DNA from 4 places in the Geodermatophilus sp. URMC 63 genome. Region 1 is predicted to be linked to each of the others. Evidence: riboswitches for the same ligand, from Rfam matches in the RefSeq annotation. Region 1 holds a riboswitch; each other region holds the start of a gene.

The links. Region 1 has a riboswitch for cyclic di-AMP ahead of ACWIZO_RS23755 (NlpC/P60 family protein). Riboswitches for the same ligand answer to the same signal wherever they lie in the genome.
Region 2: linked by a shared signal. The riboswitch ahead of ACWIZO_RS18950 (hypothetical protein) and the one ahead of ACWIZO_RS23755 (NlpC/P60 family protein) in region 1 are both predicted to bind cyclic di-AMP.
Region 3: linked by a shared signal. The riboswitch ahead of ACWIZO_RS05385 (C40 family peptidase) and the one ahead of ACWIZO_RS23755 (NlpC/P60 family protein) in region 1 are both predicted to bind cyclic di-AMP.
Region 4: linked by a shared signal. The riboswitch ahead of ACWIZO_RS16230 (C40 family peptidase) and the one ahead of ACWIZO_RS23755 (NlpC/P60 family protein) in region 1 are both predicted to bind cyclic di-AMP.

Annotation. Positions count from the first base shown of each region.
Region 1 covers NZ_CP199956.1:4,891,219-4,898,407, forward strand. The annotation lists gene ACWIZO_RS23750 (M48 family metalloprotease) at 1-1,113, opposite strand, end outside; gene ACWIZO_RS23755 (NlpC/P60 family protein) at 1,333-2,406, opposite strand; cyclic di-AMP (ydaO/yuaA leader) riboswitch at 2,558-2,723, opposite strand; gene ACWIZO_RS23760 (hypothetical protein) at 2,918-3,208, opposite strand; gene ACWIZO_RS23765 (NlpC/P60 family protein) at 3,319-5,085, opposite strand; gene ACWIZO_RS23770 (DEDD exonuclease domain-containing protein) at 5,248-7,140, shown strand; gene ACWIZO_RS23775 (Lrp/AsnC family transcriptional regulator) at 7,137-7,189, shown strand, end outside.
Region 2 covers NZ_CP199956.1:3,864,025-3,871,213, forward strand. The annotation lists gene ACWIZO_RS18935 (bifunctional 3'-5' exonuclease/DNA polymerase) at 1-1,371, shown strand, start outside; gene ACWIZO_RS18940 (MFS transporter) at 1,375-2,784, opposite strand; gene ACWIZO_RS18945 (ArsC/Spx/MgsR family protein) at 2,842-3,351, opposite strand; cyclic di-AMP (ydaO/yuaA leader) riboswitch at 3,533-3,670, shown strand; gene ACWIZO_RS18950 (hypothetical protein) at 3,954-4,967, shown strand; gene ACWIZO_RS18955 (DUF993 family protein) at 5,038-7,077, opposite strand; gene ACWIZO_RS18960 (Gfo/Idh/MocA family protein) at 7,074-7,189, opposite strand, start outside.
Region 3 covers NZ_CP199956.1:1,092,535-1,099,723, forward strand. The annotation lists gene ACWIZO_RS05350 (DUF3253 domain-containing protein) at 1-116, opposite strand, end outside; gene ACWIZO_RS05355 (hypothetical protein) at 171-689, shown strand; gene ACWIZO_RS05360 (hypothetical protein) at 815-1,276, opposite strand; gene ACWIZO_RS05365 (serine hydrolase domain-containing protein) at 1,362-2,693, opposite strand; gene ACWIZO_RS05370 (DUF3817 domain-containing protein) at 2,708-3,025, opposite strand; gene ACWIZO_RS05375 (hypothetical protein) at 3,131-3,685, shown strand; gene ACWIZO_RS05380 (DUF2568 domain-containing protein) at 3,654-4,031, opposite strand; gene ACWIZO_RS05385 (C40 family peptidase) at 4,158-5,324, opposite strand; cyclic di-AMP (ydaO/yuaA leader) riboswitch at 5,360-5,448, opposite strand; gene ACWIZO_RS05390 (hypothetical protein) at 5,664-5,888, shown strand; partial or broken gene ACWIZO_RS05395 (YhjD/YihY/BrkB family envelope integrity protein) at 5,939-6,757, shown strand; gene ACWIZO_RS05400 (transglycosylase domain-containing protein) at 6,799-7,189, opposite strand, start outside.
Region 4 covers NZ_CP199956.1:3,306,491-3,313,679, forward strand. The annotation lists gene ACWIZO_RS16215 (carbohydrate kinase family protein) at 1-626, opposite strand, end outside; gene ACWIZO_RS16220 (hypothetical protein) at 897-1,406, shown strand; gene ACWIZO_RS16225 (DUF222 domain-containing protein) at 1,463-2,656, opposite strand; gene ACWIZO_RS16230 (C40 family peptidase) at 2,848-3,360, opposite strand; cyclic di-AMP (ydaO/yuaA leader) riboswitch at 3,373-3,506, opposite strand; gene ACWIZO_RS16235 (hypothetical protein) at 3,880-4,035, shown strand; gene ACWIZO_RS16240 (DUF4352 domain-containing protein) at 4,289-4,924, shown strand; gene ACWIZO_RS16245 (serine hydrolase domain-containing protein) at 5,163-5,585, shown strand; partial or broken gene ACWIZO_RS16250 (serine hydrolase domain-containing protein) at 5,704-6,354, shown strand; gene ACWIZO_RS16255 (MBL fold metallo-hydrolase) at 6,395-7,189, opposite strand, start outside.

The sequences.
Region 1 (7,189 bases):
GTCGAGGGCGTGCAGGTCGGCGCGCGCCTCCACGTGCCGGGAGACGACGTTCTGCACCGGGGTGGCCACGAACGAGCCGAGGGCCGCGAGCAGCAGGACCAGCGGCACGACGCGCGGGTCGCCCGGGGAGTCGGCCCCGGTCCGCCGCAGCAGCGGCGGGCAGGCGAGCAGCCAGCCGAGCAGGGCGACGGCGGCGGCCGCACCGAGTGCGCCCATCAGCGTGCCGGTGAGGACGTCGTCGGTGGCGACGTGGCCGAGCTCGTGGGCGACGATCGACTCGGTCTCGTCGTCGGGGACGTCGGCCAGCAGCGTGTCGTACAGGACGACGCGGCGGGTCGAGCCGAAGCCGGAGACGTAGGCGTTGAGGGACGTCGTCCGCCGGGAGGCGTCGGCGACCAGCACGTCCTCGACCGGCGTCCCGCCCTCCTCGGCCAGCTCCAGCAGGTCGGTGCGCAGCTGGCCGGCCGGCAGCGGCTGGAAGCTGTTGAACGCCGGCTCGATGACCACGGGGTAGAGGAAGGAGCCGGCCACCACGAGAACGGCCGCTCCGGCCGCCGTCCACGCCCACCAGGTGCGCGGTGCCCGCCGGGCCAGCGCGACCAGCACCAGCAGGGCCAGCGCGGTGAGGCCGGCGTCGATGGCGGTGGAGACGGCGACGTCGCGCAGCCACAGCGGCCACGAGCGGGTGGAGAGCCCGTAGCGGTGCCGCACCACCTCGCCGTAGGCCGACACCGGCAGCGTGGCCAGCCGTCCGACCACGACGAGGACGACCGTGCCGAGCAGCGTCTGCCACGGCCAGCGTCCGCCGAGGGGCCGCGCGACCGCCGTCACCAGCCGGCTGCCCAGCCGGGTGAGGCCCAGCAGGACCGAGACGCCCAGCCCGAGCAGCAGGCCCGCCAGCGAGGCGGGGCGGATCTCGGCAGCCAGGGCCTGGGCCCGCCGGACGACGTCGACGGGCAGCCCCGCGTCGGCGCTGACCGGCGTCACGCCACCGGGCGGCTGCGGCAGGAGCGTCCACGGCGTCCGGACGACGATGACGACCACGAGGGCGGCCCCGAGCACGGCCGCGACCAGCAGGGCGGCGCGAGCGCCTCCCCGGCCCGCCGCGCTCACCCGGCCGATCCTAGGTGGCCGCGCGCGTCCGGCCCGGGACGCCCCGGCCGACGGCCGGACCACGAGCGGCACGGACTGTCCGGGACACGGCGAGGGCCGGGGACCCGCAGGTCCGCGGCCCTCGCCGCCTGCCCAGCGGTCCCGTCGAGGACACCGCCGCCGGCTCCGTCCCGGGTCCCGCCGCGAGCCTGCGAGGGGCGGGGGCAGCGAGGTCCTTCCTCAGGCGATGCGACGCATGGCGGTGATGCCGCCCATGGAGTCGACCGGCACGACCTTCACCGGCTCGCTGGAGGTCGCGGCGTGCACCATCTGGCCGTTGCCGATGTACATCGACACGTGGCTGACCGGGCTGAAGTAGAAGATCAGGTCACCGGGCTGCAGCTGCGACCGCGAGACGGCGGTGCCCATCCGCGACTGCATGCCGCTCGAGTGCGGCAGGCTGATCCCCGCCGCGGCGTACGCGTACTGCGTCAGACCCGAGCAGTCGAAGGCGTCCGGACCGCCGGCGCCCCAGACGTAGGCGTCGCCCACCTGGGCCAGCGCCGTCCGCACCGCCGCCTGGGCCGCGCCGCTGCCGCCACCGGCCGGGGCCGGAGCGGGTGCCGCCGCGGCCGGGGCCGCCGGGGCGCTGTCGCCGACCGTGCCGCCCGCCGTGGGAGCCTGCTGTGCCGCGGGGGCCGGCTGTGCGGCGGCCTGCTGGGCGGCGAGGGCCGCCTGCGCGGCGGCCGCCGCCTCCCGCTCCGCGGCGGTGAGCGCGGCGACCTGGGCCTGGTAGTCGGCGACGTCGTCCCGGAGCTGCGTCTCCTGGGCGGTCAGGCCGTCCAGGGTCTGCTGCGCGGCGGCCTCGGCGGCCTCGGCGTCGGCCTGGGCCCGGTCGGCCGCGGCGGCGGCGTCGCCCACCTCGGTCAGCACCTCGGTGGTGTGACCGGCGATCCGGTCGAGCACGGCCAGCCGGCTGACGAAGTCCTCGGCCGACTCGCTGGTCATCAGCAGGTCGAGCTCGGGCATCGTGTCGCCGCCGGTGTAGGCGCTGCGGGCCACCTGGCGGATCTGCCTGTCGAGGGAGTCGAGCCGGGCCTGCGCGTCGGCGACGGCCCGGTCGGCCTCCTCGGCGGCGGACCGCTGCTGGGCGAGCACCTCGCGGGCCTCGTTGACCTGCTCGGAGACGACCTCGAGCCGGTGGCCGGCGTCGGCGGCGAGCTGGGCGGCCTGCGCCGACGTGGTCGCCTGCTCGGGATCGGCCGTCGCGGTGCCGGGGAGGAGGGCCAGCGTCAGGCTGGCGGCGGTGCCCACGAGCGCGGTCCGGCCGAGGCGGCGGACCAACGGGGGGCGGTGCGGGCCGGCGGTGTGACCGGCGGTGGAACCGGTGGCGCGGCGGGCGGTGGACTGTGGACGTGCATGCCCCAGGGCAGGGCGGGGGGTCGCCACGGGCGGCGGCTCTCCGTTCTTCCTCAGCAACCGCCTACCGAGTTAGCTGACGGGTTCGGGCCGGGAAGACGTGCCCTATCCCCCGCGCGCCGGTGTCCCGGCGCGCGCGAGAACTCACCCCAGTGCTGCGGTGGGTCCCCGGTTCACCCGACGCACACCCCTTGGGACGGCGTCCGGCGATTCGGCGGTGCCCGGCCGAGGCCACCTCGCATCGGGTGACGACCACCCGGCCGGACGGGGCCACCGTACGGACGTGATGAGGTTGTGACAAACGCGGGTCCTGTTACCTGTGAGAACTCGCACTGTGAGGAAGGACGCCACTCCCGTGCGTCGTCCTCGGCCGTGTCTCACCCCGTCCGCCCTGCTCAGCCTGGTGTCAGCCGGTGCGCCGCCGCTGGGCCGGCCGGTGACGCAGCGGAGGCACGAGTCCGCCCTCGGCGAGCGCCCGGACGGCGCGCCGCTCGACGTCGTCGAGCTCCACCACCACGCCCGGCCGGGGCAGCACGACGTCGTCGGCCCCTGACGCCCGCGCGGCCGGGACGGGGGGCACCGGCAGCAGCACGGGCTCGGTGCCCCGCTCCCCCGGTGGCGCGCCCAGCAGGGCGGTGACGACGCAGTCGGCGCAGCCGGCGCCGCGGGCGGTGCACGAGTCGCAGTCGATGAGCATGGCCGTGTCCCTCCGGTGTCCCGGCCGCGCCGCCCGGGTGCGGGCCGCGGTCGGGACGGTCTCCCTGTCGGTTGCCGCGGACGCTAGGGACGGCCACCGACAGTCCCGGCTCAGCTGCCCGCGTACTCCCAGTGCCAGGGCTCCTCGCGGCCGTTGCCGGGGTCGGCCCACGTGGGGTGCAGCCAGCCGAACCGGCCGGCGTTGGCGACCATCCAGGCGTACTGCGGGGTGCCGAAGGCCTCCACGCCCCCGCACAGGTCGACCGCCAGCCCCCAGCCGTGGTTGCTCGTGCCCGGCACGGCCGCGAGTGCCGGCTTCTCCCCGTACAGCCGCACCTGCGCGGCGTAGGTGCGGTAGGAGTCGGTGGTGCACAGCGGGTCGCCGAAGGCCTCGGTGAACGCCGCGCTCATCGCCCGCCAGGCCGCGGCCGCGTCGCAGCGCAGCGCGTGGCCGGCCACGCCCAGCGGGCACAGGGCGCTCGGCGGGATCAACCCGTTGGGGTAACCGCCCCAGGCGCGTGCGCCGTCGACCGTCGGCGGGTGCACGGGGTTGCCGCACTCGACCCGCAGCGCGCCCCCGGTCGGCCCGGGCGCCGGTTCCCCCGGCTGCGGCCCCAGGCTCGGGCGACCGACGCGCAGCACCTGGTCGGCGGGCAGCCGCCGGACGACGACGGCACCGGCCCGGCCGTCGGCGGCCAGCATCGTCTGCCGGTCCAGGGCGATGCCGACGTGGCCGAGGCCGGCCTCCGGGGTGCCGAGGAACACCAGGTCCCCGGGCAGGACGTCGGCGGGGTCGACCGGCGTGGTGACGGCGTAGAGCCCGGCCTGGTCGGCGGGCAGGTCGACGCCCGCGGCGCCGTAGGCCGCGGACACCAGGGAGCCGCAGTCCCAGGAGTCCGGGCCGGCCGTCCCGGGGGCGTAGGGCCTGCCGAGCGCCGCCATCGCCGTGCTGACCGCCGCGACGGTCTCCGCGGGGAGCACCAGCAGCGACGTCGGCTGGCGGGGCAGCAGCGCGGCGCCGCGCTGCACCCCGCCGGCGGCCGCGCCCACCGGCGCCAGCCCGGCCGGCAGGCCGGACGCCGGGTCGAGCAGGGCCGCGGCCGGCGGCGACCGCACCCCCGCCGCGTCGAGCTCCCCGAGGTGGGCCCGCCAGTTGAGCGCCGTCTGCGCGTTGACGTCGACCTGCTGCCGCTGGAGCTGCGCCAGTTGCCGGTCGACCTCCCCCAGGGCGGCGTCGAGCTCGCCGGTGACCGCGGCCGCGGCCGCCTCGAGCTCCCCCACCTCCGCGGTCAGCCGGTCGGCCCGGTCCTGCGCGTCGGCCAGCGTGGCGTCGGCGGCCACCTGCCGGGCCAGCGCGGCCCGCTGCTGCCGTTCGGCCGCACCGACGACCTCGGCGGTGTGCGCGTCGACCGCCTCGAGGTAGCCGAGCGCCGTGGCGACGTCGCCGGGGTCGCCACCGGCGAGCAGGACGGTGAGGGGGGTGAGCGCGCCGCCGTCGCGGTAGACCGCGGAGGCGTACTCCGCGACCACCGCCCGGAGGCGGCCCAGCTCGTCCTCGGCGGCGTCCACGGCGGCCTGCGCGGCCGCGACCGCGGCCTCCGCCCCGGTGAGCGCCTGCCGCGCCCCGGCCACCTCGGCCTGCCGCCGCTGCAGGTCGGCCTGCACCTCGGCGGCGCGCTGCTGCAGCCGGTCGAGCGCCTCGCTGTCGAGCACCCCGCTGGTGCTCCCGGGCTGGTCGCTGGGCGCAGCGGCGGCCGGCCCCGCCGGCGCCACGGCGAGCAGCGCCGCGAGCAGCACGGCGAGCAGCACCGCGAGCACCGGGGCGGCCACCGCGAGCGCCGCCCGCCGGAGGACGCGTCGCCGGGAGCGGGCGCGCATCGGACCCCCTCGTCTGCCCGGACCACCGCGGCCCGTCGCGGGATCGTCCACCACCACCACCGGCTCCCGCCAGCGATCCGGAGCCCTCTCCCCCTCCCGGACGAGGAGCGGTCCCGGGCGTCGCGTTCCACGACTGTCCGACCCCTGGCCTACCGTCCCGCCGTGCCCCTTCCCAGCGCCCGTCCCGGCGGCACCGGGTCCCGGCTCCCCCGGCACGAGCAGGCCTCCACGCACCCCGGCCAGGAGCCCACCCGCCCCCACCAGGCCACCATCGACGAGCTGGGGACGCCGCTGGCCGCGGTCACGTTCGTCGTCGTCGACCTCGAGACGACCGGCGGCTCGCCCAAGGACTGCGCGATCACCGAGATCGGCGCGGTGAAGGTGCGCGGCGGTGAGGTGCTCGGGGAGTTCCAGACGCTGGTCGACCCCGGCTGCGAGGTGCCGCCCTACATCAGCGTGCTCACCGGCATCACCACCGCGATGGTCGCCGCCGCCCCGCGGATCGGCGCGGTGCTGCCGGCCTTCCTGGAGTTCGCCCGCGGCGCGGTGCTGGTGGCGCACAACGCGCCGTTCGACCTCGGCTTCCTCCGGGCCGCCTGCGCCCAGACCGGCACCGCCTGGCCCGCGGCCGCCTCCGTCGACACCGCCGTCCTCGCCCGTCGGCTGCTCTCCCGCGACGAGGTGCCCAACTGCAAGCTGGCCACCCTGGCGCCGTTCTTCTCCGCCGCCACCGCGCCCTGCCACCGGGCGCTGGACGACGCCCGCGCGACCGTCGACGTCCTGCACGGCCTGTTCGAGCGGCTCGGCCCCCTCGGGGTCACCTCGCTCGAGGAGCTCACCGGCCTGACCCGCCAGGTCGACCCGGAGCGCCGGCGCAAGCGGCACCTCGCCGAGCACGTCCCCCCCGGCCCCGGCGTCTACGTCTTCCGCGGCCCGCGCGACGAGCCGCTCTACGTCGGGACGTCGAACGACCTGCGCACCCGGGTGCGCAGCTACTTCTCCTCCAGCGAACAGCGCAGCCGGATGACCGAGATGGTCGCGCTCGCCGAGCGGGTCGACGCCCTCCCCTGCGCGCACGACCTCGAGGCCGCCGTCCGGGAGCTGCGGCTCATCGCCGAGCACAAGCCGCGCTACAACCGCCGCTCGCGGTTCCCCGAGCGGGCGCTGTGGCTGCGGCTCACCGACGAGCCCTTCCCGCGACTGTCGGCCGTGCGGCGCGTGCGCCCCGGCGCCGGCGTGTTCCTCGGCCCGTTCGCCGACCGGCGGGCGGCCGACGCGGCCGCCGCGGCCATCCACGAGTCGCTGCCGCTGCGGCAGTGCACCTCCCGGCTCTCGCCGCGCGTGCTCACGGCCGCGTGCGCGCTCGCGGGCATGGGCCGCTGCGGCGCTCCCTGCACCGGGGCGCAGTCGGTCGAGGAGTACGCCGCGATCGCCGCGGTGCTGCGCGCCGCGGTGGCCGGCGACCCGCAGGCGCTGGTCTCCCCGCTGCTCGACCGCGTCGACCGGCTGGCCGGGGAGGAGCGCTTCGAGGACGCCGCGGTGCTGCGCGACCGGGTCGCCGTCCTGGTGCGTGCCGTGCGCCGGCGCCAGCGCCTGGAGTCCCTGGCCGCCGTCCCCGAGCTGGTGCTGGCCCGGCCCGACGGCGCGGGCGGGTGGCACCTGTCGATCGTGCGGCGCGGCCGGCTGGTGGCCGCGGGGGGCGCCGCCCGCGGGTCCTCCGTCCGCGAGGCGCTGGCCGGCCTGCGCGCCACCGCCGAGACGCCGACCGGTCCCGACGGCGAGCTGGCCGCCTCCGTCGACGAGACCGAGCTGGTGCTGCGGTGGATGGAGAAGCCGGGCAGCCGGCTGGTCGAGGTCCACGGCACGCTGGCCTGCGCCGCGCCCGGCACCGGGGGCCTCAGCGGTTTCCTCGCCCGCGTGGAGGCCGGCCGGGCGCTGCGTGACCCGTTCGCCGACGGCCGGCAGCTGGGCACCCGGGCGCGGCCCGAGCGGGTGGCGGCAGGGGCGCCGACCGTGGGCGGCCCCCACCCGGCGCCGCTAGCATCCCGGGCGTGATCACCGCCATCGTGATGATCGACGCGGCCACCGACGCGATCGGCGAGGT
Region 2 (7,189 bases), 1.0 Mb from region 1:
GACACCCCCGGCTGGGACGCGCTCGCGCCGGTGATCACGACCGAGCACGCCCTCTTCCCGCTGGCCGACCCCGCCGACCGGCTCGACCCCGTCGCCGAGCACGACCGGCAGCAGACGACCCTGGCCGCGGCCACGCAGCGCGCACAGCTGGCGCTGCTGCTCGCCGCGGAGTCCTCCGGCGCGCTGGTCGCCGCGGAGATGACGCACGCCGGGATGCCGTGGCGGGCCGACGTCCACGAGCGGCTAATCACCGACGCGCTCGGGCCGCGCCCGCCGGCCGGCGTCCGCCCGCCGGTGCTGGAGCGGCTGGCCGGCGAGGTCCGCGCCGCCCTGCGCGCGCCCGCGCTCAACCCCGACTCGCCCGGCGACCTGCTGCGCGCGCTGCGGGCCGCCGGGCTGCCCGTGGACGACACCCGGCAGTGGACGCTCGAGCAGGTCGACCACCCGGCCGTCGCGCCGCTGCTCGAGTACAAGCGGCTGGCCCGGCTGCTGTCCGCGCACGGCTGGAGCTGGCTGGAGACCTGGGTGCGCGGGGGCCGGTTCCGGTCGGCCTTCCTCCCGGGCGGCGTGGTCACCGGGCGGTGGTCGGCGCAGGGCGGGGGAGCGCTGTCGGTGCCCGCACAGGTCCGTCCCGCCGCGGTGGCCGACGACGGCTGGGCGTTCGTGGTCGCCGACGTCGCCCAGCTCGAGCCGCGGGTGCTCGCGGGCATGAGCGGCGACGCGGCGATGGCCCAGGCGGCGCGCTCGACCGACCTCTACCAGGGCATGGTGGCCGACGGCGCCGTCGCCACCCGGGCCGAGGCCAAGCTCGGGGTGCTCGGCGCCATGTACGGGGCCACCCGCGGGGAGAGCGGCCGGATGCTGCCGCGGCTGGCCCGCCGCTACCCCCGGGCCATCGGCCTGGTCGAGGACGCCGCCCGGGCGGGGGAGCGCGGCGAGGTGGTCGCCACCCTGCTCGGCCGCGGGTCGCCGCCGCCGACCGGCGCCTGGGCCGAGCGGGCGGTCGGGCTCGGCGAGGCACCCGACGAGGACGGCCCGCGGGAGGACCGCGACCGCGCCCGCCGCGCCTGGGGCCGGTTCACCCGCAACTTCGTCGTCCAGGGCACCGGCGCGGAGTGGGCGCTGTGCTGGCTCGCCGACCTGCGCAACCGGCTGTGGCGGCTGGGCAGCGGGCCGCCGGCGCAGCGGCCGCACCTGGTGTTCTTCCTGCACGACGAGGTCGTCGTCCACACGCCCGAGCACCTGGCCGACGAGGTCGCCGGCGAGGTCCGGGCCGCCGCGGTCACGGCCGGGCGGCTGCTGTTCGGCGGCTTCCCCGTCGACTTCCCGCTTGACGTCGCCGTCGTCCGCTCCTGGGCCGACGCCGGGTGAGGGTCAGCGGACGGCGGCCGGCTCGGAGGCGGGGGCGGTCGCCGCACGGCGGCCGGTCAGGGCGGTGACGACGGCGGTCAGCAGGCAGACGACGACGCCGGTCGCGGCGATCGTCGTGTAGCCGCCGGCCGCCGGGGCCGCCGCGCCGGCCGGGGTGGCCGAGGCGAGCACGGTCGCGGTGAGCGCGCTGCCGACGGCGAAGCCCACGTACCGCAGCACCTGGTTGAGGCTCATCGCACTGCCGGTCTCCGCCGGCGGGACGGCCGCCACCACCAGCGCCGGGAACGCCGCGAACGCCGCCCCGACGCCCAGCCCGGCCACCGCCATGACGGCGAACAGCTGCCACAGGTCGGTGCGCAGGAACGCGAACAGGACGAAGGCCACGCCCTGCACGAGCGCCGCGACCGGCAGCACCCGGGCGTGCCCGGCACGGTCGGCGAGCAGCCGCGCGAGCCGGCCGCCCACCATGCTGGCCGCCGAGAACGGCAGGAGCACCAGCCCGGCGACGACGATCGAGGTGCCGAAGCCCGCGCCGTCGGCCGGCGGGGCCTGGGCCAGCACCGGCACCGCCGCCAGCAGCAGGTAGTTCGACAGCCCGACGAGCAGCGCCGCCGAGTGCGCGGTCAGGGCCACCCGGCCGCGGGCCAGCCGCAGGTCGACCAGCGGCTGCGGCGTCCGCGACTCCCACCAGACCCACAGCGCGAGCGCCACCACCGAGGCGGCGGCCAGCCCCCACAGCAGCGGCGACGTCACGCCCCAGGTCTCCGCCTCGCCCAGCGCCAGCAGCAGCCCGCCCACGCCGGCGCCGAGCAGCAACGCGCCGACCACGTCGAGCCGCCGCCGCGGCGCCGCGGCCGGCGGGGGCAGGACGACGGCGGCGGCGGCCAGCGCGGCGGCGCTCACCGCAGCCCCCGCCCAGAACGCGGCGTGCACCCCGCCGAGCTCGGCCACCAGGCCGGCCAGCGGGTAGCCCAGGCCCACGCCGGTGACGACGGTGACCGACAGCGCGGCGATGGTCGAGCGGGAGGTGTCGCCGGTCAGGGCCTCGCGGGCGGTGGCGATGGCCAGCGGGGTGAGCCCCAGGCCGAAGCCCTGCAGCGCGCGGCCGGCGACCAGCCACCCCAGGCCCAGGGGGAGGGCGGCCAGGACCCCGCCGAGGGTCACCACGCCCAGCACGGCGACTATCACCCGGCGGCGGTGCGGGCCGTCGCCGAGCCGCCCGACCACCGGGGTGGCCACCGCGCCGACCAGCAGCGTGACCGTCAGCGACCACTGCGCGTCCGGCAGCGACGCCCCGGTCGACGACGCGATCGCCGGGACCAGCGGCGCGCCGAGGCTGGAGATGACGGCGACGACCGTCCCGACGAAGACGAGCGCGGCGACGAGCGCGCGGGGTGACCGGGAGACCGCCATGCTCCCGAGCTTCCCAGGACGTTGCACAGCGCAACCGCCCGGCGGGTCAGCTCTGCGTCACAGCAGCCGGTCGAGGTCGTCGGGGCCCGGGCCGGTGCCGCCGGAGTCGCGCAGCGGTGAGTCCTCGGGCCGGTCGTCGTCCGGCGGCTCGGCGGCCACCGGCCCCTCGGCGTAGAGGGTGTCCGGGTCGCGGGGGTCCATCTCACGGGGACCGCGGGCGGCGGCGACCACCTCGGACAGCGTGCCGCCGTCCCGGGCCACCCACGCCCGGCCGTCGTCGCCGAGGACGATCGGCCGCTGGATCAGCCGCGGGTGCTCCACGAGCACGCGCACCCACGCGTCGGCGTCGCGCGGGGCGTCGGGCAGCCCGAGCTCCGCGGCCAGCGGGTCGCCGAGGCGCGTGACGTCCCACGGCTGCAGCCGGAGGGCGGCCAGCGCGGCGCGCAGCTCGGCCTCGGTCGGCGGGTCGTCGAGGTAGCGGCGCAGGGAGTACTCGACACCGGCCCGGTCGAGCTCGTCGCGGGCGGCGCGGCACGTCGAGCACGAGGGGTTGAACCAGACCTCCACGCCCCGACCCTAGGGCCCCCTACTCCGGGGCCCCTACACCACCGGGCTGCCGATCGGCGCGGACGCAACCACCATCACCCGACGAAACGCCTGTCGACTTGTTGTCACGATGTGCAATCCGCCGGTAGCGTCGCGTCGTCCGTCCGGTCGTCGTCCCCCGTCGGGGGAGGCCGGGGGACGCCGCCGAGTCGCCCGCTGGGGCGAGCCGGGGACCCACCGCAGTACTGGGGTGAATCCCCTCCTGGCCGCGTGCCGGGAGAGGTAGGGCCGCTTCCCGCCCGAACCCGTCAGCTCACCCGGTAGGCGGCTCACGGGAGAACGGAGAGCCGCCGGATGGCGCGCGCCTGCACTGCTGCCCGCACCGCTGCACCACCCCGTCCGATCCGGCTCCGCCCCGTCCCGGCGCGCCCGCGCACCTGACCGTCCGCGGCCGTCCGCCCCGGACGCCGTCCGCGCGCACACCAGCCCGGGCACCCTCCGCCCGACCGGCCCCGCGCCGCGCTGCCCCGGTGTGCCCGCGCCGGCCCGGCGCGCCCACCGGCCGTGCCGCCCGCCCAAGCCGCAGCCCGCTGCGCCCCGCACCCGCCTGGAGCACCCGCACCATGGACCCCCGCACGACCACGTCCGGCCGGTCCGCCGAGCGCCGCGGCCGCGCCACCGGCCGCCGCCGTCCGGCCGCCGCCCGCCGTCCCGGCCTGCTCCTCGGCGTGGCCGCCGCCGGCGCCCTGCTGGTCAACGTCGTCGTCGGCGGGGACCCCGCCGCCTCGGCCGGCGCCGGAGACCCGGGGTCGGCCGCCGTCGCCCAGGAGCTGGGCCTGACCGCCGAGGCCGGGACGCTCGCCGCGGGGGCGGACGCGCAGCCGGCCGAGGACCTCCAGCCGCTGGAGGACCTGGCCGCCAGCCGCAGCAGCCGCGCGGCCGAGGAGGCCACCGCGCAGCAGGCGCAGGCCGCCGCCGACCAGGCCGCGCTCGAGCAGCAGCGCGCCGACGAGGCCGCGGCAGCCGAGGCCGCCGCGCTCGAGCAGCAGCGCGCCGAGGAGGCCGCGGCAGCCGAGGCCGCCGCTGCGGAGGCCGCCGCGGACCGGGCCGCCGCCGAGGAGGCCGCCGCTGCCGAGGCCGCCGCGGCGCAGCGGGAGCCGGAGGCGGCTCCGACCTCCTCGGCCGCCGCCGCGTCGGCCGCCGCCGCGTCGGCCACTGCCGCGTCGGCCACTGCCGCGTCGTCCACCGCGGGCTCGGGGACCGCCGCCACGGCGACCGCGCGCATCACCAACACCGCCGGGCCGGTGCAGGCCGTCGTCCAGGCGGCCGCGAACGCCGTCGTCAGCAACGTGGCCGGCGCGGGCTCGATCACCCTCGGCGGCACCCGGGCCAGCGCCACCGACCCGGGCGGCCACCCGTCGGGCCTGGCCCTGGACTACATGGTCCTGTCGAACACCGCCCTCGGGAACGCGATCGTCCAGTACCACGTCGCGCACTGGGACGAGCTCGGCGTCGACTACCTCATCTACCAGCAGCGGATGCTCAGCTCGCCGGGCGGCAGCTGGTCGGCCATGGAGGACCGCGGCAGCGCCACGGCCAACCACATGGACCACGTGCACGTGAACTACACGGGCTGACGCGACCCCTGACGCGGCCCCCCGCGCCGGGCCCGGCCGGCCCTCCCCCTGGCCGGCCGGACCCGGCTGCTCATCCCCGGACGCCCGCGGCGGCGGCGAACGCGGCCGCGGTCCGGGCGGCGACGACCGCCGGGTCGGCGTCCCACAGCTCCTGGGAGAACACCTCGACCTCGACGTCGCCGCGGTACCCGGCCGCCTCGACCAGGGCGCTGGTCCCCGCCAGGTCGACGTGCCCGTCGCCGGGCAGGCCGCGCGACACCAGCACGTCGGGCCCGAGCGGGGTGACCCAGTCGGCCACCTGGTAGGACGCGATCCGGCCGCCGCGGCCGGCCCGCGCCACCTGCGCGGGCAGCTCCGGGTCCCACCACACGTGGTAGGTGTCGACGACGACGCCGACCGCCCCGGCGGGGAACTGCTCGGCGACGTCGAGCGCCTGCCCGAGCGTGGAGACCACGCCGCGGTCGGCGGCGAACACCGGGTGCATCGGCTCGACCGCCAGCACCACGCCGGCCGCGGTCGCGTCGTCGACCAGCGCGCCGATCGCGTCGCGGGCCCGCTCCCGGGCGCCGGGCAGGTCGCGGTCGCCGTCGGGGAGGCCGCCGGCGACGAGCACGAGGACCGGCGCGGAGCCGGGCGCACCGGCCGCGGCCAGCGCCGCGGTCTCCTCGATGGCGCGGCGGTTCTCGTCGAGCGCCGCGGTGCGGGCGGGGCCCGGGGGAGCGGTGAAGAAGCCGCCCCGGCACAGGCTCGACACCCGCAGCCCGGAGTCGGCCACCAGCGCGCACGCCTTCTCCAGGCCCACCTCGGCCACCGGCTCGCGCCACAGCCCGATCGCGCCGATGCCGGCCTCGCGGGTGACGGCGAGGGCGTCGACCAGCGACGCGTACTTGACCGTCGCCTGGTTCAGCGACAGCCGCGGGTGCGCGCTCACGAGACCGGCTCCAGCACCGGGACGTCGACGCCGGCCAGCGCCAGCAGGCCGTTCCACCGGCGCGCGGCGAGCTTCCGGGTCCTCCAGGGCACCGGCCGCGTCGGCCAGCCGGACCACCTCCGACAGGTGCGGCAGGCTGCGGGCGCTGTGCAGCCCGCCGACCATGCTGAACGCCGGCTGGTGGCCGTTCAGCCACGACAGGAAGGCGATGCCGGTCTTGTAGTACGCCGTGGGCGCGGCGAACACCTGCCGCGACAGCGCCTCGGTCGGCCCGAGCAGTCGCCGGTAGCCGGCCGGATCGCCGGCGTCGAGCGCGGCGATGGCGGCGCCGGCCACCGGCGCGATCGCGGCGAACGCGCCGAGCAGCGCGTGCGACGAGTGCTCGCCGTCGCCGGCGATCAGGTCGACGTAGTGGAAGTCGTCGCCGGTGAACAGGTCCACGCCGGCCGGCAGCCGCCGCCGCAGCGCGACCTCGGCGTCGGCGTCCAGCAGGCTGGTCTTGATCCCGCGCACCCGGCCGGCGTCGCGCTCCATGATGCGGACGACGACGTCGGCGGCCGCCCCGGTGTCGGGAGAGCCGAAGTAGCCGCGCAGCTGCGGGTCGAACGCCTCGCCGAGCCAGTGCAGCAGCACCGGCCGCCCGGCCCGTGCCAGCACCTCGGCGTAGACCCGCTCGTAGTCGGCGGGGCCCTCCGCGGCCCGGGCGAGGTGCCGGCTGGCCATGAGCACCACCCCGGCGCCGCAGTCCTCTGCGTGGTGCAGCTGCTCGACGTAGGCGTCGACCACCCGCGCCAGCGGGACGACGTCGTCGGTGAGGTGGTCGGTGGTGACGCCGACCACCAGGGCGCCGCCCACCGACCGCGCCTCGGCCGCGCTGCGCCGGACCAGCTCGCGGGTGGCCGCGGTGTCCAGGCCCATGTTGCGCTGCGCGGTGTCCATCGCGTCGGCGACACCCAGGCCCCACGACCACAGGTGGTGGCGGAAGGCGAGGGTGGTGTCCCAGTCGACGTCGGCCGGGGCGCCGGGGACGTTCTCCCCGGTGACCCGCGGGACGACGTGGGCGGCGGCGTAGGCGGTGCGCGACCGCAGCGGCGCGGACGGGCGGCGGACCGCGGCCGGCTCGCCGAGCGGCAGGAGCCGGGTGCGCCCGTCGGCGTCGAGCAGGACGGCGGTGCTCATCGGGCCGGCACCCCGCTCCCGATCGTCACGCGGCGGCCGGTCGCCGAGCTCTCCAGCCCGGCCTCGGCCAGCCGCACACCGCGGGCGCCGGAGGCGAAGTCGTAGGGGTGGG
Region 3 (7,189 bases), 1.7 Mb from region 1:
CAGCCCGCCGGGTCGACCGCGCGGGCCGCCTCCGACGGGCAGATCGTCGCGCCGGGCGCCCGGGTGGCCAGCAGCTCCTCGATCGCCCGCTCCAGGGCGGGGCCGGCGTCGTCCACTCCCCCAGGGTGCGCCCGTTTGTCCTGGTGAGCGCGACGGGTACGCCGTTGCGCATGGCGAAGCGCACCCCCGTGGGGACGATCGGCAAGGGCAAGCGCGGCATCAGCACGCTCGGCTGGGCGCTGCGCGGTGCGGCGGCCGGTGCGGCCGGCACCACCGCGCTCAACGCCGTCACCTACCTCGACATGACCGTCCGCGGCCGCGGCACCAGCTCCACCCCGGAGCAGACCGTGGAGAAGCTGGCCGAGAGGGCGCACGTACCCATCCCCGGCGACGAGGAGCACCGGCAGAACCGCATCCAGGGGCTCGGGCCGATCACCGGGCTGGTCGCCGGCGTCGGCGTCGGCGTGCTCATCGGGCTGACCCGGGCCTCGGGCCTCCGGTCGCAGCCGCTGGTGGGCACGGTGCTCACCACGCTCGGCGTCCTGGTCGCGGCCAACGGCCCGATGACCGCGCTCGGCATCACCGACCCCCGCACCTGGTCGGCCACGGACTGGGCCAGCGACATCGTGCCGCACCTGGCCTACGGCGCCGTCGTCAAGACCACGATGGACGCCTTCGACCGCCTGTGACCCCGGAGGCTCACCGACCAGCCCGCGCCGCCGCGGCGCACCTCAGGCGGCGGCGAGCCGCCCGGTGAGGTCGTCGACGCCGGGTCCCGTCAGCTGCGCCAGCCCCACGGGCCGGCCCGCGACGGTCAGCAGCAGGTCCGACACCCGTCCCCGGACCTGGAGCCCCTCCCCCGTCGACCACTCCGCGTCGGTCGCGACCGGCTGCAGCCCCGCCACCCGCCGGGTCCGCCCAGCAGCCGGTTCCCCGCGAGGTGCCCGAGCACCTGCACGGCGACGTCGGGCGGCGTCGCGTGGTGCCGGCCGAGCGGGCGGGCGATGTCCTGGGCGTGCACGACGACGTCCACCAGCGGGTCCATCGGGCCGCTGAGGGGCATCCGGCGCGCGGACTCCGCGCTCTCGCGCAGCTGCCGCACGAGCCCGGCGGGGGCGAAGGCCGCGGAGCGGCGGTGCGCCACGTCCGCCGTCGTGCGGTCGGAGCTGACCCGTGCCCGGATCGCGTCGCCGAGGACGGACCGGAGCGTGGCCCGGGTGGTGACCGCGAGGTGCGCGACCACCTCGCGGAACGTCTCCGGACGCGCGCCGGACACACCGCCGCCGCCCGCCCGACCGCGAGATGTGCACACTCGCCTCCATCGGCACCGGGAAGGGGACGAGTGTGCAGATCTCGCGGGGTCAGCGCGGCAGCCCCCAGCCGGCCTCGTCGACGCCGCCGGGGACGGGGGCGGCGGGGTCGTAGGGCGTGCGGGTGAACACGAACGTGCCGAGGTCGAGGTGGTCGGCGGCGATGCGCAGCGGCTCACCGGCGTAGTAGCCGTCCAGGCCCACCCACGTGCCGTCGTCGCGCCGCCGGAAGCGGCTGGCCCGCCCCGCGCGCCCGGGCAGCGGCCCCAGGTGCAGCAGCCCGCCGGGCAGCGCGCGCAGGGCCAGCGGCGCCGGGCCCCAGTACCAGATCCCCAGCTGCTCGAGCGGCACCGGCGCCGGCGAGGGCACCCAGGGGTCGACCACCCGCGGCTCGGCGGCGCGCAGGTCGGCCAGCAGGCCCGGGACCAGCGCGTCCAGGCCGCTGGTCGTGTTGGCCAGCGAGACCCCGCCGGTGCGCTCCTCGCGGTCGACGAACACCCCGGCGAGGAAGCCGGGCATCGAGCCGCCGTGGCCGGTGAGCGTGCGCCCGTCGACGCGCAGCACCTGCAGGCCCAGCCCGTAGGCCGACCACGCCGGCGAGGAGGGGTCGACGCCGGCCGGCACCGCCATCTCCTCCAGCGTCGCGGGCGACAGCACGTCGCCGGTGTCGCCGAGCAGGAAGACGGCGAAGCGGGCGAGGTCGGCCAGCGTCGCCCACAGCTGCCCGGCCGCGGCCATGACGCCGGCGTCGTGCTCCGGCTCGGGCAGCACGACGTCGGCCCACGGGTGCACCGCGTGGCCCTGGGCGGCCCGGCCGGAGGGGCGCGTCGTCGTCCGGGTCATCCCCAGGGGGCCGAGCACCTCGGCGGTGACGACGTCGGCCCACGACCGGCCGCGCACGCGGGCGAGCAGCTCGCCGAGCAGGCCGAACCCGAGGTTGGAGTAGTGGAAGCGGCGGGCCTCCCCGAGGACGACGTGCTCGCCGGCCAGCCCGAGGTCGGCCAGCGACCCGCCGGGGACGCGCTCCCACCACCCGCCGGGGCTCTCGGCCGCGGCGCCGGCGAGGTGCGACAGCAGCTGCCCGACGCTGCGGTCGCCGAACGGCGTGCCCGGCAGGTGCCGGTCGAGGAGGTCGTCGAGGCCGAGGCGGCCCTCGTCGCGCAGCCGCATCACCGCGACGGCGGTGACCGTCTTGCTGATCGAGCCGAGCCGGTACTGGACGTCGGTGTGCGGCTCGTCGACGTCACCGCGGCCGGTCGACCACGCCGGCCCGCCGTCCCGGACGACGCCGGCGACCAGGCTCGGCGCCCGGCCGTCGCGCTGCACCCGGGCGGTGCGGGCGAGCAGGGTGCGGGCGGTCGCGGGGAGGACGGGCTCCGGCATGCCCGCACGGTAGGTCAGGCGCGCGCGGGCTCCTGCAGGCGGCCGGTGCGCGCGGCCCAGCGCTCGAAGACGACCGTGGCCAGCGGGGGCACCGAGGCGGCCAGCGCGAGCAGCGCCGTCCACCGCGACCAGCCGAGCACGCGGGCGGCGACCAGGGCGACGAGGACGTAGGCGACGAACACCGCCCCGTGCACCGGGCCGAAGAACTGCACGCCCGCCTCCGTGGTCGCCGGCACGTACTTGACGTACATGCCGGCGAGCAGGCCGACCCAGGACAGCGCCTCGGCGACGGCGACGACGCGGAAGGCGAGGACGACGGTGCGGGGGTTCATCGCGGGGAGGTCCTCCGGTGGACGGTCGGGTCTCCCCTGTCCAACGGCGACCGGACGTCGAGGGTCCCGGCCGGCGGTGTGACCTCCGTGGCAGGGTCGGTGGGCGTGCGGGGTCTGGCGCGGCGGGAGTTCTGCCTCGTGCTGCTCCGCCGCATGGCCGACCTGCGTCCCGACCTGGTCGCCGGGGCGCTCCCCCGCCTCGGCGCCACCCGCGCCGAGGCCCACGCCGCCCACACCCGCTGGCAGGCGCTGCACCACGCGCCGCGGGCGCCGCGCGGGCTGGCGCTGCGCGCCGCCGTCCTGGGGCCGGCGGAGCAGGTCGAGGAGCGCCGGTTCGGCGACCTCGACCTCGAGGTGCGCCGCTGGCCGCTGCCGCTGTGGCCGCACCTGCGCTGGGAGGTCGTCGCGGGCCCGGGCGCGACGGTGCTGCACGAGCACCTCGTCCGGGCGCCCGGCTCACCCGTGCCGCCGGCGACCGCGGGGCGGCTGCGGGTGTGGGAGCACGTCGTCGGCGACGTCAGCGGGCTGCCCGGCGCCGTGGACGTCGACCCCGGCGTCGTGACCCGCTGGGAGGTCCGCCTGCCCTCGGGCGCCACGGCGGCCTTCGTCTGGGGCCTGCTGCAGCGGGTCAGCGCGCCCGGGCAGCCGCCGCGTCCCTGACCGGCGGCTGCAGGGCCGCCGGGTCGGACAGCAGCGCGCCGGCGGCCGCGACCACCGCCAGGACGGCGGCCGGCACGGGCCCGGCGAGGTCGGCCAGGGCGGCGACCGCGCCCCCGAGCACGGCCAGCTTCGTGAGGACGAGCAGCGCCCGCGCCCGGACGGCGGCGCGGGGCGCGGCGAACAGACCCCACAGCACCGCCGCAGCCGCCGGCAGGCCCGCTCCGAGGAGCACCCGGAGGGCGACCGCCTCCGGCACGGTGGCCCCCCACCAGGCCAGCACGCCCAGCGCCGCCGTCTCCGAGAGGAGGGCGGCGGCCGCCCACGTCCATGCCCCTGTACGGCGCATCCCGGCCTCCTGCTGTGAGCACTGCTCTTTTATGCGAGCAGCGTTCCACACCGATCGGCCGGCGTCCAGACGCAGCGGAGCCCCGGCTCCCGAGGGAGGGCCGGGGCTCCGCGAGCGGTCGCCGCGTCAGGTGAGGCGGCGGGCGCCGGCGTAGCCGCCCATCGCGTCGATGCTGGCCACCTTGACCACGTCGCCGGAGGTGGGGGCGTGCACCATCTGGCCGTTGCCGACGTAGATGCCGACGTGGCTGACCGGGCTGTAGAAGAAGACCAGGTCACCGGGCTGCAGGTCGGCCCGGGAGACCGCGGTGCCCATGCGCGACTGCATGCCGCTGGAGTGCGGGAGGCTGATGCCCGCGGCGCGGAAGGCGTACTGGGTCAGGCCGGAGCAGTCGAAGGAGCCCGGGCCGGCCGCCGCCCACACGTAGGGCTTGCCGCGCTGGGCCATGGCCGTGGCCACCACCGTCGCGGCGGCGCCGCTGCCCCCACCCGACGGCACGGCGGCCGGGGCGCTCGAGGTCGGGGACGACGACGAGGACGGGGACGAGGAGCCCGGGGACGACGCGGGCGCGCTCCCGGAGGTCGCGGCGGCGCGCTCCTCGTCGCGGCTGGCCCGCTGGGCCTCCTCGGCGGCGTGCGCGGCGGCGGCGGCCTCGAGGGCGGCGCGCTTCTCCTCGGCGCTCAGCCGGGCGAAGTCGGCCTGGTACTCGGCGATCTGCGCCTCGAGGCCGGCCTGCTGGCTGGCGACGTCGTCGTACCGGCGCTGGGCCTCGGCGGCGGCCTCGGCGGCCGCCGTCTGTGCCGCGGTCGCGGTCTCGGTGGCCGTGACGGCCTCGCCGAGCAGGCCGTTCTGGTACCCGGCGACGCCCTGGAGCAGGGTCACCCGGTTGACGAACTCGTCGGCGTCCTGGCTGGTCATGAGGGCCTGCAGCGGGCCCATCGCGTCGCCGGTGTAGGCCGACCGGGCGATCCCGACCACCTGGTCGCGGGCGGTGTCCACCGATGCCTGGGCCTGGGTCAGCGTCGCGGCCGCGGCGTCGGCGGCGGCCTGCTGGGCGGCCAGCCCCTCGCGCGCCTCGTTGAACCGCTCCGTGACGACCTCGAGGTCGTGCCCGCGGGCGGCGACGAGCTCGGCGGCCTCGGCCGCGGTGGTGGGCTCCTCGGCGGCGGCCGGCGCGGGGACGCTCCCGAGACCGAGGCCGATGCCCAGGGCGCCGACGAGGGCGAGGACGACGCGGCGGCGCGACCGGGTGGTCGCGGTCAGGCAGGCGACGGACGTGCTCAGGGGCGCCACGGGTCGGCGTCTCTCCTTCTCCTCCCAGGCCGCCTACCGGGTTAGCTGACGGGTTCGGGCGTGGAGTCGCCCGGCGCGCGCGGACCGCGCACGCTTCACCCCGGGACTGCGTTGGGTCCCCGGCCCGGCCCCCCTCGCGGGAGGACCGGCTCGACGGCGTCCACGGGGTGTCACCCAGGTAGGTGACGGAACGCCCCGTTGGACGTACACAGCGTAAGGGCGTAACCGGCTCGTGACAATGAGTACTTTCCCGTCATCCCGCTCACACCCGACCGGTGGGTCGCCGCCCGGTTCCGGCACACCCGTTTGGGAGGGCGCCGGGACGAGCACGAGTCGGGCATGTCCTCCTCCACGCGCTCGCGCCTCGCCCGGCCGCTCGTCGTGCTCGCCCTCCTCGGCTCACTGGTCGCCTGCGGCGACAACACCGACTTCTCCCGGGGGCCCACCAACTGCGACTCCAGCGGAGAGGACGCGAGCAACCCCAACGACGCCAGCTGCCAGGAGACCGGCGAGAACCCGGGCAACGACGCGCCGACCACCGACGACGCGAACCCCGGCGGCTGAGCGCTGCCCCGGACCGTCGGCGGGCGCGCGACCGCCCGGGTCGTGAGCCGGTGAGCCGGGGACGGAGGTGGACGGCGGCCGGGCTGGGCGCCGCGACGCGCGCGCTCCTGGTCGGCGCCCGGCGCCTGCTGCGCGGCCGCGACCTCGCCCTCATCGCCGCCGGGCTGACCTTCTACGCGGGCATCGCGGTCGTGCCACTGCTGCTGGTGGCCGTGCGGCTCACCGCGCTGGCCACCTCACCCGCCGAGGTGCGGGCACTCGTCGGCCGGCTGACCGAGCTCCTGCCGGCCGAGCTGGGCGCGCCCGGCGCGGTCGAGCGGCTGGCCTCCGCCGGGGTCCGGCTGGACCTGCTCGGCTTCGTCCTGGCGCTGGTGCCCCTCTCCTTCTACGGCGAGGGCCTGCGCCGCGCCCTGCTGCGCTTCAGCCGGCACCGGGACACCGACACCCTCACCGGCTGGCGCGGACGGCTGCTCACGCTGCCGCTGGTCGTCGTGACCCCCGTGCTGCTGTACCCGCTGCTGCTGGCCGCCCGCTTCATGGCCGACCTGGCCCAGCAGGACGGCGTGGGCCCGGCGGTCGGCCGCTTCTTCGTCGGCTACTACTCCGTGCTGTTCGTCCTCACCGTGCCCCTCGCCTGGGGCTTCGGCGTGGTCGCCGCCGGCCGGCACCGCCGGCGCGCGGTGGCGTGCGGCGCCCTGTTCACCGCGGCGTGCCTGTCGGGGTTCCTGCAGGGGTTCGTGGTGTTCCTGTCGCTGCCCCTGGACCTCGGGGCGCCCTTCGGCGGCCTCGTCGCCGTGGGCGCGGTGGTGGCCGTCGGCCTGTGGATGTTCATGCTGCACCTGGTGCTGCTCGCCGGGTGGCTGCTCACCCAGTCCCTCGACGAACTCCTGGGCCAGCGGCAGCAGGAGGACTACCCCGGCGGGAACCCCGGCGAGAACCCCGGCGGCAGTCCGGGTACGGGCAGCTCCGGCCCCGGCAGCGCCGGGGCCACCGGCGGCTCGGGAGCCGGCTCCGGTTCCGGTGCCGGCTCGGGGGCCGGTTCCGGTGCCGGTGGCGGCGGCTCGGGTGCCGGCGCGGGCTCCGGGGCCGGCGCCTCGGGCGCGGGGGCGGGCGGGGGCGGCTCGGGCGCCGAGGACGTCTCCGGTGCGGGCCGGGGGTCCGGCGCCGGGGCGGCCGGGGGCTCGGGAGCCGGCTCGACGTAGTCGCTGCCGTTGCTCACCAGGATCGACACCTGCTGGCCGGGGACGGCGCGGCCGCCGCGCGGGGGGCTGGTGCCCAGCAGCGTGCCCTCCGCCTCGTCG
Region 4 (7,189 bases), 1.6 Mb from region 1:
AGGCCCAGGACCGCGGCCTCGGCGGCGTTGCAGGAGAGCAGGTCCGGCCGCAGCCCGGTGAGCAGGTCGACGTACGCCGCGGCACCGTGGCGCCCGATCCGCGTCGCGGCGGCGACGTCCGCACTGACCGGCACCCCGAGGTCGTGCGCCGCCGACGCCGCGGCCCGCACCGCGGCGGGGAAGCGCAGCAGGTCGTAGCCGTCCACGTGGACGACGGCGGCACCGGCGAACCACTCCGGACGGACGTCGGCCGGCTCCAGGCCGCCCTCGCCGCGATCGGTCAGCAGCGTGCGCTCGCCTCCGGGGTGCACCAGGACCGTCGACAGCGGCGCCCGGCCGCGGCGCGCCACCGCCACCTCGACCCCGCGCGCGGCCAGCCCGGCCAGCAGCCCGTCGGCGAGCGGGTCCGCACCGGCCCAGCCCGCCAGCCGGGCCGGCGCGCCGAGGCGGACGACGCCGGCCGTCACGTTGGCCGGTGCCCCGCCGGCCGCCGTCGTCCGCACCACCCGCTGCTGCCCGCCGACCACCAGGGGCGCCGACAGCTCGAGCAGTTGGTCGGCCACCAGCTTGCCCACCGCCACCACCGGGCCCCGGCCTGCGGGGCGCGGCCACCCCGGACCGTCCACGGGGTCAGCGTGCCGTGGGGCCGACACCGTCAGCACGTGGACGACGCCACCGGCCCGGGGAGCCGCGGCGCCGGACGCCACCTCCGCGTCGCCGTGCGACCACGGAGAGGCGGGCACGCCGGTGCGGTGGGTGCAGGCGGAGGTCAGGGACCCGGCGATCGACGCCCCACGGGCGCCCTCCGGCCCGTAAGCTCCCCGCTTCATACGGGCGGCCCGGACGTCACCGGAGCCGCCCGTGGTCACTGCCGAGTCGTCCGGAAGAAACCCCACATGGCCGACAGCCGCACCATCCCCCCTCCCTCCGACCGCCACCGGCACGCGCACCGGCCGGTGCCGAGACGCCGCCGGTCTGCGCTCCTGATCGCCGGCATCGCCGTCCTGGTGGCCGCCATCGCGGCCGCGCTGGTCCTCGCCTCGGGGGACGGGACCGACGAGGCGGACGCCGCCGATCGGGCCGTTGCGAGCCCGGCGGCGAGCACGACCCCCGTGGCGAGCAGCGAGAGCAGCCCGCCCCCCACAGCACCGGCTCTGAGCGCCGAGGAGACGGCGAGCACGCCAGACGTCCCCGAGGAGTTCGCCGCGGCCCTGCAGCAGATGGGGATCCCGCTCGACGCCCACACCGGCTGGGTCGTCGCGCAGGGGATCTGCGTCCGGCTGGGGCAGCCGGAGTACGACCAGTTCAGGATGTCCGAGGGCGTCGAGCGGCTCTTCCCCTCCGTGGAGGACGAGCAGGCCCACGACTTCGTGGCCATGGTCGCCGAGTCGGTCTGCCCCGTCTGACACCACCTGCCCGGCCCGCCGGCGGGTGTGCCGGACAGGCCGCCGGCGGCGGGCCGTCAGGCGGCGCGCAGCAGCGGTGCCAGGGTGGTGATCTCGGTGCCGTCGGGCCGCCAGGTGCGCCATCGGCCGTCCGGTCGTCGTTCGACGCGGAAGCCGTGGTGGACCTTCGTGTGGTGCCGCTCGCACAACAGCGCCGAGTTCTCCAGGTTGGTCTCGCCGCCGTCGATCCAGTGAACGAGGTGGTGAACGTCGCACCACCACGTCGGGGCTCGGCAGCCGGCGAACACGCAGGCCTGGTCGCGCAGCTCGACCGCGCGGCGCAGGTGGCGGTCGGCGAGGCGTCGTTCGCGGCCGAGGTCGATCGGAGCGCCGTCCGGGCCGAACACGACCCGGGAGACGGCGCCGTCACAGGCCAACCAGCGGGCCCGCGCCGCGGAGATCACCGCGCCGAACCTCATCCGCCCGGCACCGTGCCCGGTGGCGGGGTCGGCCAGGTCGTCGAGGTCGATCACGACCGCCACGTGCGGCTTGACCGTGCGCAGGGTCGGCAGGCCGCCGGCGGCCAGGGCGTTGTCGGCCAGCTGCACCAGGGCGTCGCCGAGCCGCTGGGCGCGGGTGCGCTCGTCGCCGGCGGGCCGGTCGGCCTGCGCGAACGACTCGACCGCCGCCTGCAACCTCTCCCCACCCACGGCGTCGAGCTCCCCGCGGATCGACAGCGACCCGTCGGCGTGCTTCGACAGCGTCAGCCGCCGCCCCTCGGTCGGGTCCGGCTCGGGCCCGTCGGGATCGAGCCGCGTCAGGTAGTGCCGCACCGCGCTCACGAAGTCCGCATGGGGGTGCTCGACGGCCAGCCCGGTGAGCACCGCGTCGATCTCCACCAGGTCCACACCACGCTCGGCGGCCGCGGCCAGCCGCTCGGGCGTGAGCACCACCGCGGCCACGCCCACCTGCTCGGCCGACACCAGCCCGGCGTCGTGCGCCTCGGCCAGCGCCGGCAGGTGCCCGAGCACCCGCCCGTTGCCCACCAGCCGGGCGGCCGCGGCGGCCGAGAGCCGGCAGTGGCCACGCAACCAGGACCGCATCGACCTCAGCCCGTCGCGCTCGGGTGCCTGCCGGTTCTCCGCCACCCGCGCCAGCCGGGTCAGCCGGGCGTCGATCCGGTTCCGCTCGGCGACCGCAGCCGCGATCTCGTCCAGGACCTCCGCGTCCGTCAGCGCGGTGGTGTCACCGACCGCGTCAATCGAACACATGTACGGAGTCTAGTCCACAGAGGTGGGCGGATCAACCTGAAAGCCCAGCTCAGAGCCCGATTTGCGGTCGTTGCCGGGTGACTGGGTCCGTTCGGACGCCGCTGCGAATGCAAGCGACTGGTGACGGCTGCGTCCGGACGTGACGGTGCCCCGGCCGGGGAGTCCGGCCGGGGCACCGTCAGGGCTGTCCGTCAGGCGACCCGGCGGGCGCCCACGTAGCTCGGCATGGAGTCGAGGTTCACCACCGCCACCGGCTTGCCGGCGGTCGAGGCGTGGACCATCTGACCGTTGCCGATGTACATGCCGACGTGCGAGACCGGGCTGTAGAAGAACACCAGGTCACCGGGCTGCAGGTCGGCCTTGGCCACCGGCGTGCCGAACGTCGACTGGGCCTTCGAGGTGCGCGGGATCGAGATCCCGGCCGCCTTGTAGGAGAAGCTGGTCAGCCCCGAGCAGTCGAAGGAGTTCGGGCCGGTCGCGCCGTACACGTACGGGTCCCCGACCTGGGCCAGCGCGGTGTCGACGGCGACCTGGGCCGCGCTGGAGGACGCCGCGGCCGGCGCGGCGGCCACGGCCGTGCCAGCGCTGTCACCCGCAGCAGCCGAGGCCGGCAGGGGGGAGAGGGCGATGCCGGCTCCGGCGATGGCCGCGACGGCGATGCCGCGGAACGAGCGACGAGCGATGGACGTGCGTGCAGTCGTCATCGACGACGGTTCTCCTGTTCTCCACGATCGCCTGCCGGGTTAGCTGACGGGTTCGGACGGGGGAGTCGCCCGGCGCGACGAGTCGCGCTTCACCCCAGTGCTCAGGTGGGTCCCCGGTCCGGGTACCGGCTGGGTGCCGGCATCCGGTTCGGCGTGTCCGGCGGGTGTCACGCGGGAGGTGACGAAGGGCCCTGGCCGAACCGCGACGACGGTAGGTAGGGGATGTGGAGCCCTCAACCGGCCCGGGGGATCGCCACGCCCGGACCACCTTGCTGGACTTGACAAGTACCGGAAATCCGAAACGCCGTGCTGAACTGCGGATATGTATCGACCTGTCGCCCTCTCACGGGCCCCTCGTGCGGGCTGACACGCAGGTCGGCGGTAAAAAGGACATAACGGTGCGTCCGAACGCTGAGTCAGCGGTTCGCCACGAGGACAGTGATCAGGACGCCGGGATCCGCACGGTTGCCGTGCCCGTTCACCGGGCATCGGGACAGCAGTCGACAGGAGGAGGACCCCGTGGGGATGTTGAGGAAGCTCGTGGCTTCGGGCGTCGCCGCCAAGGTGGTGCAGGAGCTCCAGAAGCCGCAGAACCAGGCCAAGATCAAGCAGTTCATCCGCGACTACCAAGCCAAGAACAAGAGGGGTGGAGGCGGCGCAGCCGGTCGCTACTGACGCCCACCCTGCAGCACCCCTCGCGACCCCCGTCCCCGGTACCCGGGACGGGGGTCGCGCCATGTTCAACGGGCGAGGCGGCCGTGTCGACGGTGACTGGTGTGTCGCCAGTGCGAGTTGGGGACGACTCGGTCTCGGTACATCCGGGATCAGAGACACAGGCGTGTCACGGTTCCTGCGTTCGCTCCCGACGCGGCGCCGTCACACAGCGCACGGCCACCTCCGCCGTCTGGGCCTCACACCAGGGAATGCCATGACCCAGCCGACCTACAGCCCGCCGCCGCCCGCCGCTCCGGCGCCCGAGCCCGCGAAGAAGCCCTTCTACAAGAAGGCATGGTTCCTCGTCCTCGCCGCGATCGTCGTCATCGCGGCCTTCGCATCACAGAAGGGCGGCGCCAGCACCAGTGATGCGGCATCGGGTGACTCGGCTGCCGGTGAGTCGGCGGCCCAAGGGCCGACCGACGCGGTGGAGCAGGAGTCGACCGACTCGGCGACCGTCGGTATCGGTCAGCCGGCCGCCGATGGGGACTTCCAGTACGTCGTCAACGGCGTCGACTGCAGCCAGACCCAGATCGGCGACCAGTACTTCAACACGACCGCGCAGGGCCAGTTCTGCCTCGTCGACCTGACGATCACCAACATCGGCAGTGAGTCGCAGAGCTTCCTCGGCGACAACGCGACCCTGTTCAACGCCCAGGGGCAGGAGTTCAGCGCCGACACCGAGGCCGCGATCTACCTCGAGAACGCCGACTCGCTGTACGAGGACATCAATCCCGGTAACACCCTCAACACCAAGGTCGTCTTCGACGTCCCGGCCGGCATGGTCCCCAGCTCCATCGAGCTGCACGACTCGATGCTGTCCGGCGGTGTCACCGTCGCCCTGCAGTAACCCGATTGACCGCAGGGGGTCTCGCCACGTCGGCGAGGCCCCCTGTCTCGTCTCATGGTGGCCGCCGGCGTCAGGAGCGCAGGCTGCAATCGACCTCGGGCGCTGAGAGGGATCCGTCCCATCCGAACACCCGGTCCCGCCGGCGTCCGGACACGGCGCCGTTGCGCCACCCCTGGTCACGCGCCAGCCTGACGCCGGGGCCACCGCAGAGTCGCGGCGGACCAGCCGAGGAGGGGGCATGAGCAGGGACATCGACGGCAGCCGGATCGACGCGGTGCTCGCCGACGCGGTGCTCGCCGACGCGGTGCAGAGCGGAGCGGTGCCGCACGTCGCCGCGATCGCCGCCGACCGGGACGGCGTCCTCTACGAGGGCGGCGCGGGGGTGCGGGTCGCCGGGGAGTCCGACGACCCCGTGGGCACCGGCACCCAGTTCCGGATCATGTCCATGACGAAGATGGCCACCACCACCGCCGCCCTACAGCTGGTCGAGCGCGGCGACCTCGACCTCGCCGCGCCGGTCGAGGAGTACCGCCCCGAGTTCGCCGCCGTCCAGGTGCTCGAGGGCTGGGACGGCGACACCCCGCGGCTGGTCCCGCCGGTCAGCCGGGCGACCGTCCACCAGCTGGTCACCCACACCACCGGCCTGGGCTACTGGTTCTAGAGCGCCGACCTGCTCCGGTACGAGACGGTGACCGGCGTCCCCAACGTCGTCCCGGGCTCGGCCGAGGCGTTCAAGGCGCCGATGGTGGCCCACCCCGGGCACCCGGTTCGTCCACGGCATCAACACCGACTGGCTCGGCAGGGTCGTCGAGGCCGTCGCCGGCACCACGCTCGACGAGGTCGTGCGGACGGGGATCACCGAGCCGCTCGGGATGGCCGACACGATGTTCCGGCCCGACGAGAGCCGGAAGGCCGACTGCGTCGCCATCCAGACCCGCGGCGAGGACGGCCGTTGAACCGCCGTCCCCGAGATCCTCAACCAGGAACCCGACTGGTGGGCCGGCGGACACGGCCTGTACTCGACGCCGCGCGACTACACCCGCTTCGCGCGGGCGCTGCTGCGCGGCGGCGAGCTCGACGGCGAGCGCATCCTGTCCGAGGAGACGGTCGACCGGGCCTTCACCAACCAGATCGGCGACCTGGGGTTCCCCGCCGAGATCCCCACCGTCGACCCGCCGATCACCGACGGCCTGCGGGTCGGGCCGGGCTGGACGTGGGGCCACGGGCTGCTGCTCAACACCGAGGACCAGCCGGGCCGCCGCCGGGCCGGCACCGGCGCATGGGCGGGCCTGTTCAACACCCACTTCTTCATCGACCGCACCACCGGCGTCTGCGCCTCGATCTACACCAACTCCCTGCCCTTCATCGAGCAGGACGGCGCCTGGCGGGTCTACGGCGAGTTCGAGGAGGCCCTCTACGCCGCGCTCTGAGCACGCGCGGGGGACGGCGCGCCGTCCCCCGCGCCTCGGCTCAGGCCCGGCAGCCGATGGGGCCGCCGTGGAACGCGACCATGTCCGGCCAGATGGCCGTCAGCGGCAGCCGCTCGCCCAGCGGCCGGCCGTCGAGCTCGGCGTACGCCCGGTGCAGGTTGCCCACCAGCCGCTCGGACTCCTGCCAGGCCGCGTAGGGGTTGTCCGCGTGCCGGCGCGCGGTCTCCAGCGGCGACCACCCGGCGGCGTGCCCCTCCCGCGCCGCCGCGTCGACGAAGGCCGCGTAGCCCGCGAGGTCGTCGAGCAGCCGGGTCACCTCCGCGCCGCGGCACACCGGGCCGTGGCCGGGCACCAGCACCTCCGGCTCCAGCGCCCGCAGCGCGGCCAGCGCCCGCGGGTACCCGGCGACGCTGCCCTCGGCCAGGAACGGCTGACCGCCGGCGAAGGCGATGTCGCCGGCGAACACGACCCCCTCGGCCGGCAGCCGGACGACGACGTCGCCGCGCGTGTGTGCCGGCCCGACGGCGTGCAGCCCGACCGCGCGCTCGCCCAGGTGCAGCGTCATCGCGCCGGTGAAGGTGACGTCGGGCGGCCGCACCTCCAGGTGCCCGTAGTCGGGACCGGTGAGCACCTGAGCGGCGATCAACCCGGCGGCGAGCTGGTCCTCCCGCGCGAGCGCGTGCCCGACGACCGGGGTGTCGGCCGGCGCCAGCCAGTTGCCGAAGGTGTGGTCGCCGTGGTGGTGGGTGTTCACCAGCGCGCGCAGCCGGCCCGGCGCGACCCCGCCCACCGCCGCGAACAGCGCCCGGTTGCGGGCCTCGGTCGAGGTGGTGTC